2 linked regions of the Lacibacter sediminis genome follow. The protein of the gene in region 1 interacts with the protein of each later gene in a pairwise test. Links are inferred from orthologs where the notes say so. Each region holds a gene or a part of one and is shown on either strand. Other genes may lie near its edges.

Region 1 (3,324 bases):
TTGTAGTTTATTGGTTTGATTATAGAACCATAGCGTTTTTGTAATTCGGCACAAGCGAGAGGCTTGCGCCATTGTGCTTTTTCCACAACATAAGTATAATTAATAAGGCAAATGAAGTGATGATGTAAAACACCAACCAGACATTACCTTTAAAAACCTTGTCCCAATCCCGATCATATTTCTCTTTAAGTGGAGCTAAATCACTTTTTTTGAAAAGAATCGTCATCACGAAATATATGGGCAGCATTGTTAAAAAAACTATTAACCTCTTAGTTAACTTATCGGCCGTGATGTCGGGAATGCTGTTGAGAAGAATGAGAATTTGCATTAGATGTATGAAAACTAATAATGTCATTGAACAAATGGCACTGAAATAGGGGATACTAGCTCTAGATCCTTTTGAATAATAACGATGGAATAAATAGCCAATGAATTTTATTGTCCTCATTTTATTTCACTCTCGGGTTAGCTGCTAGTAATTTGGTTAGATAATGCAAGCAACCACTTTTGTTTATTGCCTTTTGACTATTGCCCATTCATTCATAAATCATCCCATCTTACTCTCCAACTCCATCACCTTCTCAAACGCCGCTTCATACTCTGCATTCAATTCTTTCAGATCCTTGCTGAGCTTTTGATAAGAAGTTTCGGTTTGCTTGAATTTGTCTTTATCAGAATAGGTAGAAGGGTCGGAGAGTTGCGCTTCCATTTTATTTTTTTCAATGGTGGTAGCGTTGATCTTTTCTTCCAACTGCTGTAAAATACGTTGCTGCTTCTGCAATTCTTTCTTCGCTTCTTTATTGATCACCTGTTTGGTATCTGCAACAGGTGCCTGTTGTTGAACTGCCGGTTTTTCCTCAACTACTTTTTTTATTTCCGTTTTTTTTTCACTGGCAGCTGCAGATGATTTACTATCGGCTTCTCGTTTCGCCATCCGCTCTTTCCATTCTAAATATTCAGTGTAAGTGCCTTTAAATTCCTTGATTTCTTCATCCACAATTTCCCAGATCTTATTGGCTGTTTGCGAAACAAAGAAACGATCGTGACTCACCAAAATAATACTGCCCTGGTATTTGTTCAATGCTTCGATCAACAGTTCAACCGAATGCATATCCAGGTGGTTCGTCGGTTCATCGAGCATCAGGAAGTTAGCCTTGCTGATGATCGTTTTTGCCAATGCAATTCTTGCTTTTTCACCACCGCTCAATACTTTGATCTTTTTATCGATATCATCGCCACCAAATAGAAAGCAACCAAGAAGGGTGCGTAACTCCTGGTCGGTTTTCTGTGTGCCGCAGGTTTTTAATTCATCAAGCAGTGTATGATTAAGACCTAATGATTCCAACTGATGCTGGGCATAAAAACTTTCATCAACATTGTGTCCCCATTTGCGTTCACCTTCGTATTGTTCAACACCTGCGATAATGCGGAGCAGGGTAGATTTACCTTTACCATTCGCACCGATCAACGCAATTTTATCACCCCGTTCAATTTCTGCACTAGCGTTCGTTACAATTCTGGTGGCGCCGTAATGTTTGCTTACATGTTTTAATTCGCACAATACTTTACCCGGCATTTTATCAATCGCAAAGTTGATACGGATATTCGGACGGTCATTTGTTGGTGCTTCAATCACATCCAGCTTTTCTAATTTCTTAATAGCAGTTTGTGCAGCAGCGGCTTTACTGGCTTTTGCACGGAAACGTTCAATAAAACGTTCTTGCTGACGGATAAAGTCCTGCTGATTTTCAAACGCCTTCATCTGCAATTCCATCCGTATTTCCTTTTCTTGTTGATAGAAAGAATAGTTACCACCATAGATATGCAAGCCTTGCTGAAATACTTCTACGATCTTGGTCACCATGCGATCAAGGAACCAACGGTCATGCGACACGATCACTACTGAACCTTGATAATGCAACAGATATTTCTCTAACCATTCAATACTCGGTAGATCAAGGTGGTTTGTCGGTTCATCCAGCAACAACAGATCGGGCTGTTGTAAGATCATTTTCGCCAGCAGCACACGCATGCGCCAGCCACCACTGAATTCTTTATACGGACGTTGCAGATCGGCATTGGCAAAACCAAGCCCCTGCAGAATTTCTTCTGTTTTATGATGGATATTGTAACCATCCAGCGTATCCATTTCGTGGAGCTTATCAGAATAAAGATGGAGGAGAGCCTCATCTTCATGATTCTTCTCTAACTGAATACCCAGCTCTTCAATTTCTTTTTCGAGCAGCAGTACTTTTTCAAACGCACCCAACGCCACCTGTAAAATCGATTCGCTGGTATCAAAACTCAGAAGGTCCTGGTGCAGATAGCCAATGCTGGTATTGCGGCTGCGGATCACCTCACCTTTGGAAGGTTGGTATTCGCCCACCAGCAGTTTCAGGAGGGTAGACTTGCCCGTACCATTATACCCGATCAAACCAATGCGTTCATTGGGGTGAATATGCCAGGTAGAATCTTCTATAATAGCTCTTGCACCAAACTCAAACGTTACATTCTGAAAACCAGCTAACATAATTCTTACTTAAAAATGAGCCGCAAAGATAAGGTTTAAGTGCGGGGTGAGAGGTAAGAAGTAGGAGGTAAGAGGGATTGAGTACGAAGTACGAGGTAAGAGGTACGAAGTACGAAGCGGGAACCTCGTCAGCGGTTGGTAACCCTGACGGCGGTTGAATGTTTGGTATTCCTGACAGCTCGCAGCAAACCCCGTAGGTCTTATCTTTGCCAAAATTTTTTTTATGAAGAAGACTTTGCTTATCCTCTCCGTCATTTTTCTAGCGGTAGCCTGTAAAAACAAAGAAGACAAAACAGAAGAAACAACAACGACTGAACCGAAAGCTGCAGCCGGGTATGCATACAGCGAAACATTCAACCAATCGATGAACAATGTGTTGAATGCGTATTATAGCCTGAAAGATGCGTTTGTTGCGAGCGATACAGTGAAAGTGAATGCGGCAGGTGCAGCATTAAAATCCTTACTCGACAGTTTAAAGCTCGATGAGGTACAGAAATTTGATACACTTGGTTTCTCGAGTATCAACGGTCGTGCAGGTGATGTTGCTGCAGAACTGAGTGGTATGTTGGGCGAAAAAGAACTGGAGAAAAAACGTGAATCTTTCGAAATGGTATCGAATGCATTTTACGATATGGTGCGTGTAATTAAACCCACAGGTGCTACTATCTACTATCAATATTGCCCGATGGCATTTAACGATAAAGGTGCTTATTGGCTCAGCAATGCTGATAGTATTATGAATCCTTACTTCGGTAAGAAAATGTTGACTTGCGGTGAAGTAAAGGAGACGTTGA
Region 2 (3,672 bases), 340 kb from region 1 along the record:
TGCCCTGCAACAAAAGAAATACAAAAAAGAAAAAGAAGAAAAAACAGTTGCTTTTTAAAGGTTATCATGTAACGTTTTTTGGATAGTGCGTCAAAATACTACATTCAATAAGTTTGTACAAACTTTACTTATAACTGTGCAATAACAGAAACAACAGTGCATTCAACAACAAAAAACCCTTAGCCGTTCGGCTAAGGGTTGTATCGAAAACTTTTCAATTTTCTTAAATACTAAATGCCGTATCTATTATCTCTGCCTGCTCCTGCTGGTGTACTTTATTGTAACCTGTAGCTGTTGAAGCCGATGCAGAACGACTAATGACACCATAATTAATGTCTTTCAGATTCATTTGCAGGAACGATGCAGCACCCATGTTAAGCGGTTCTTCCTGCACCCAGAACCAGGTGGCCTTGCTGTATTTATTATACAATGCTGTTAATTGTTTTGCAGGCAATGGATAGATCTGCTCCAAACGAATGATAGCAACATCAGCACGGTTATCTTTCGCTTTACGTTCAGCAAGATCGAAATACATTTTACCGGTGCAGAAAAATACTTTCTTCACTTGCGCTGCATCAGGATTTGTTGGATCGTCGATCACTTCTTTAAATCCACCATTTAAGAATTCTTCTTTCAATGAATAAGTTCCTGCATGACGCAAATTTGCTTTTGGCGAAAAATTGATCAAAGGTTTACGGAAACTCCATGCCAACTGACGACGCAATGCATGAAATAAGTTAGACGCAGTGGTGATATTTGTAACTACCATATTCAACTCAGCACACATTTGCAGAAAACGTTCCATTCTTGCACTACTGTGCTCAGGACCTTGTCCTTCGTAGCCATGTGGCAACAACATAGTAACACCATTCATACGGTTCCACTTCTGTTCACCCGCAGCAATAAACTGATCGATCATTGTTTGTGCACCATTACAGAAATCACCAAACTGTGCTTCCCATAATACCAATGCGTTGGGGTTAGCCATGGCGTATCCATATTCAAAACCAAGCACACCATATTCACTCAACAACGAATTATAAATACGGAAGTGACCGGCTGCTCCTTCAATATGGGCAAGACGGTTATAAGCTTTATCAGTTACTTCATCACGCAATATTGCATGACGATGTGAGAAAGTACCACGACGAACATCCTGTCCGCTCATACGCACATCATTTCCATCGATCATCAAACTTGCATAAGCCATCAATTCACCGGTTGCCCAATCAACTTTCTGCTCGTCGTTGTATAATTTATTTTTATCCTGTATGATCTTCTCCACTTTCTTCAATGGCTTAAAATCATCGGGCCATTTCATGATCGATGAAAATATTTTATCAAAGTTGGCTTCGCTGATTGCTGTTACAGGCGATTGTAAAAAATCTTCTGCTGTTGCACGACGCAAACTTTTCCACGCCAGTTCAGGTGCCTGGTAATGATATGGAAGTGGATTTTGTTTTACATCATCCAGGCGTTCCTGCAGATCGCTCCAGAATTTCTTTTCCATTTCCTGTGCCAATGCTTTTGCATCTTGCTCACCATTCTCTAATAAGTAGTTTGTATAAACTTCACGTGGATTAGGATGCTTCTCGATCAACGCATATAAATGTGGTTGTGTAAACTTCGGATCATCACCTTCGTTATGCCCGTGTTTACGATAGCAAACCATATCAATAAAAACATCGCTGTTAAATTCCTGGCGGTAACGTGTAGCAATCTCCACAACTTTCACTACAGCTTCTGCATCATCACCATTTACGTGGAAGACCGGCGCCTGCACCATTGATGCCAGTGATGTACAATAATCGGCACTGCGTGCATCATTAAAATCAGTTGTAAAACCGATCTGGTTATTGATCACAAAGTGAATAGTACCTCCTGTATAATATCCTTTCAGATAACTCATCTGCAATACCTCATACACCACACCCTGACCTGCAACTGATGCATCACCATGAATAAGAATCGGAAGAATTTTATCAAAGTTGCTGTTGTACATGATATCAGCCTTTGCACGACTGAACCCTACAACCACAGGATCAACTGCTTCAAGATGCGATGGGTTGGGCATCAATTTGAGGTGAACCGTTTTACCATCTAATGTTTCCACTTCACTACCATAACCCATGTGATATTTTACATCACCGCTGCCCATGGTTTGATCCATCTTGGCCGTGCCTTCAAACTCACTGAATATTTGTTCATAGGTTTTGCCCATGATATTTGCCAACACATTCAAACGCCCACGATGTGCCATTCCAATTACCACTTCCTGCACGTCGTTGTTTGCGGCTGTATTAATGATGGCATCCAATGCTGCAATGGTTGTTTCACCACCTTCAAGCGAAAAACGTTTCTGGCCAATGTATTTGGTATGAAGAAACTTTTCAAACATTACACCCTGGTTCAGTTTTTCCAGAACACGTTTGCGTTTGTTTAACGGCAGGGGCTGATGAAATTCTTTTTCAAATGCATTTGTAAGAAAATCAACTTTCGTTTGATCGCTGATGTATTTAAACTCAACACCTACATGTGATGCATAGCACTTCTCCATGTATTGCTGAATATTTCGAAGGGTCGTTTTGCCAAGCCCGATCAACTGACCTGCATGAAATTCTTTATCGAGATCAGCTTCGCTGAATCCATAAAAAGCCAGTTCAATATTTGCACCACGATCTTTCCGCTTTCGGATCGGGTTTGTTTTTGCTAACAGGTGACCTTTATTGCGGTAACCAAGAATCAGGCGGTAGGCCATGATCTCACGCATCCAATCGATACCAGATGGAGCAGTTGTACTTGCGCCGTTTGAAGCGGAAGTTCCGTTTGAAGCCCCGCTGCTCACAGCAAAATCAAACCCTTCAAAGAATCGCTTCATGTCGGGATCAACACTATTGGGGTCTTTTACAAAATCGGAATACAGGCTTTCGATATACTGAGGATGGGAGGCGGTGATGTATTGAAAATCTTTCATGTGCAATTGTGATCGTACTTCTTTAAAAAGGAGCACAAATATCGGTTGTTTTCATCAAAGCCGGATAAGAGAGTCCACTTGATTTTGTCATTTTTTGCGCTAATTCACAGGCATTTAGAACGAACAGGTGTTAATCAAAGACCCTCATTTCAGGTTTGATCATTTGTTGTGCATGGTTTGCTGTTACACGGGAACGATTGCGTAAATGTTGAGGCTGAATGTTTCATGAGCCGATGCTTTATCCACAATATGGGTTTACAGCGGTTGAAACTGGCATTTTCGGTCAAAAAATCTATTACCCTTGGCTGAAATTTGAATTTTTCCCCTACCTTTGCCGTCCGAAAAAATAAGATATGGCAAATCATAAGGCTACCAAAAAAGATGTTCGTCAGAGTGCAACCCGCAGAGATCGCAACCGTTATTATGGCAAAACTACCCGTAATGCCATCCGTGATCTGCAGGCGATCGCTACCGGAAAAGAAGCAGGTGAGCAATTACCGGCTGTTGCTTCCATGATCGACAAATTGGCGAAGCGTGGCGTTATTCACAAGAACAAAGCTGCTAACTTAAAGAGCAAGCTTACGAAGAAAGTGAATGCGTTAGCAAAGTAAACTTCCTCTACCGAAAGATATTTTAAACCCGTCTTGTGCAGACGGGTTTTTTTATGGAGTTCATACCTGCATTTACCCGATTACATA

What was found. The genes of interacting proteins can lie anywhere in the genome.
Region 2: the proteins of H4075_RS13375 (region 1) and H4075_RS14845 interact in binary tests that used the Escherichia coli proteins (3 or more experiments, as listed by UniProt). The link is inferred for Lacibacter sediminis from one-to-one orthologs.

The regions. Positions count from the first base shown.
Region 1 is NZ_CP060007.1:3,150,395-3,153,718, reverse strand. The notes cover bases 40-3,004. They hold H4075_RS13375 (ABC-F family ATP-binding cassette domain-containing protein), read right to left. Parts: upstream 2,531-3,004; coding sequence 548-2,530; downstream 40-547. Other genes in these bases: H4075_RS13370 (DUF3347 domain-containing protein), read left to right, coding at 2,754-3,004. In the rest of the region: more of H4075_RS13370, read left to right, coding at 3,005-3,324. UniProt on the Escherichia coli protein: Genetic data indicate it may be involved in ribosome assembly or function.
Region 2 is NZ_CP060007.1:3,488,570-3,492,241, forward strand. What follows is about bases 24-3,336. They hold H4075_RS14845 (2-oxoglutarate dehydrogenase E1 component), read right to left. Parts: upstream 2,975-3,336; coding sequence 224-2,974; downstream 24-223. Other genes in these bases: H4075_RS14840 (DUF7619 domain-containing protein), read right to left, coding at 24-68; rpsT (30S ribosomal protein S20), read left to right, coding at 3,328-3,336. Outside these bases: more of H4075_RS14840, read right to left, coding at 1-23; more of rpsT, read left to right, coding at 3,337-3,585. UniProt on the Escherichia coli protein: E1 component of the 2-oxoglutarate dehydrogenase (OGDH) complex which catalyzes the decarboxylation of 2-oxoglutarate, the first step in the conversion of 2-oxoglutarate to succinyl-CoA and CO(2).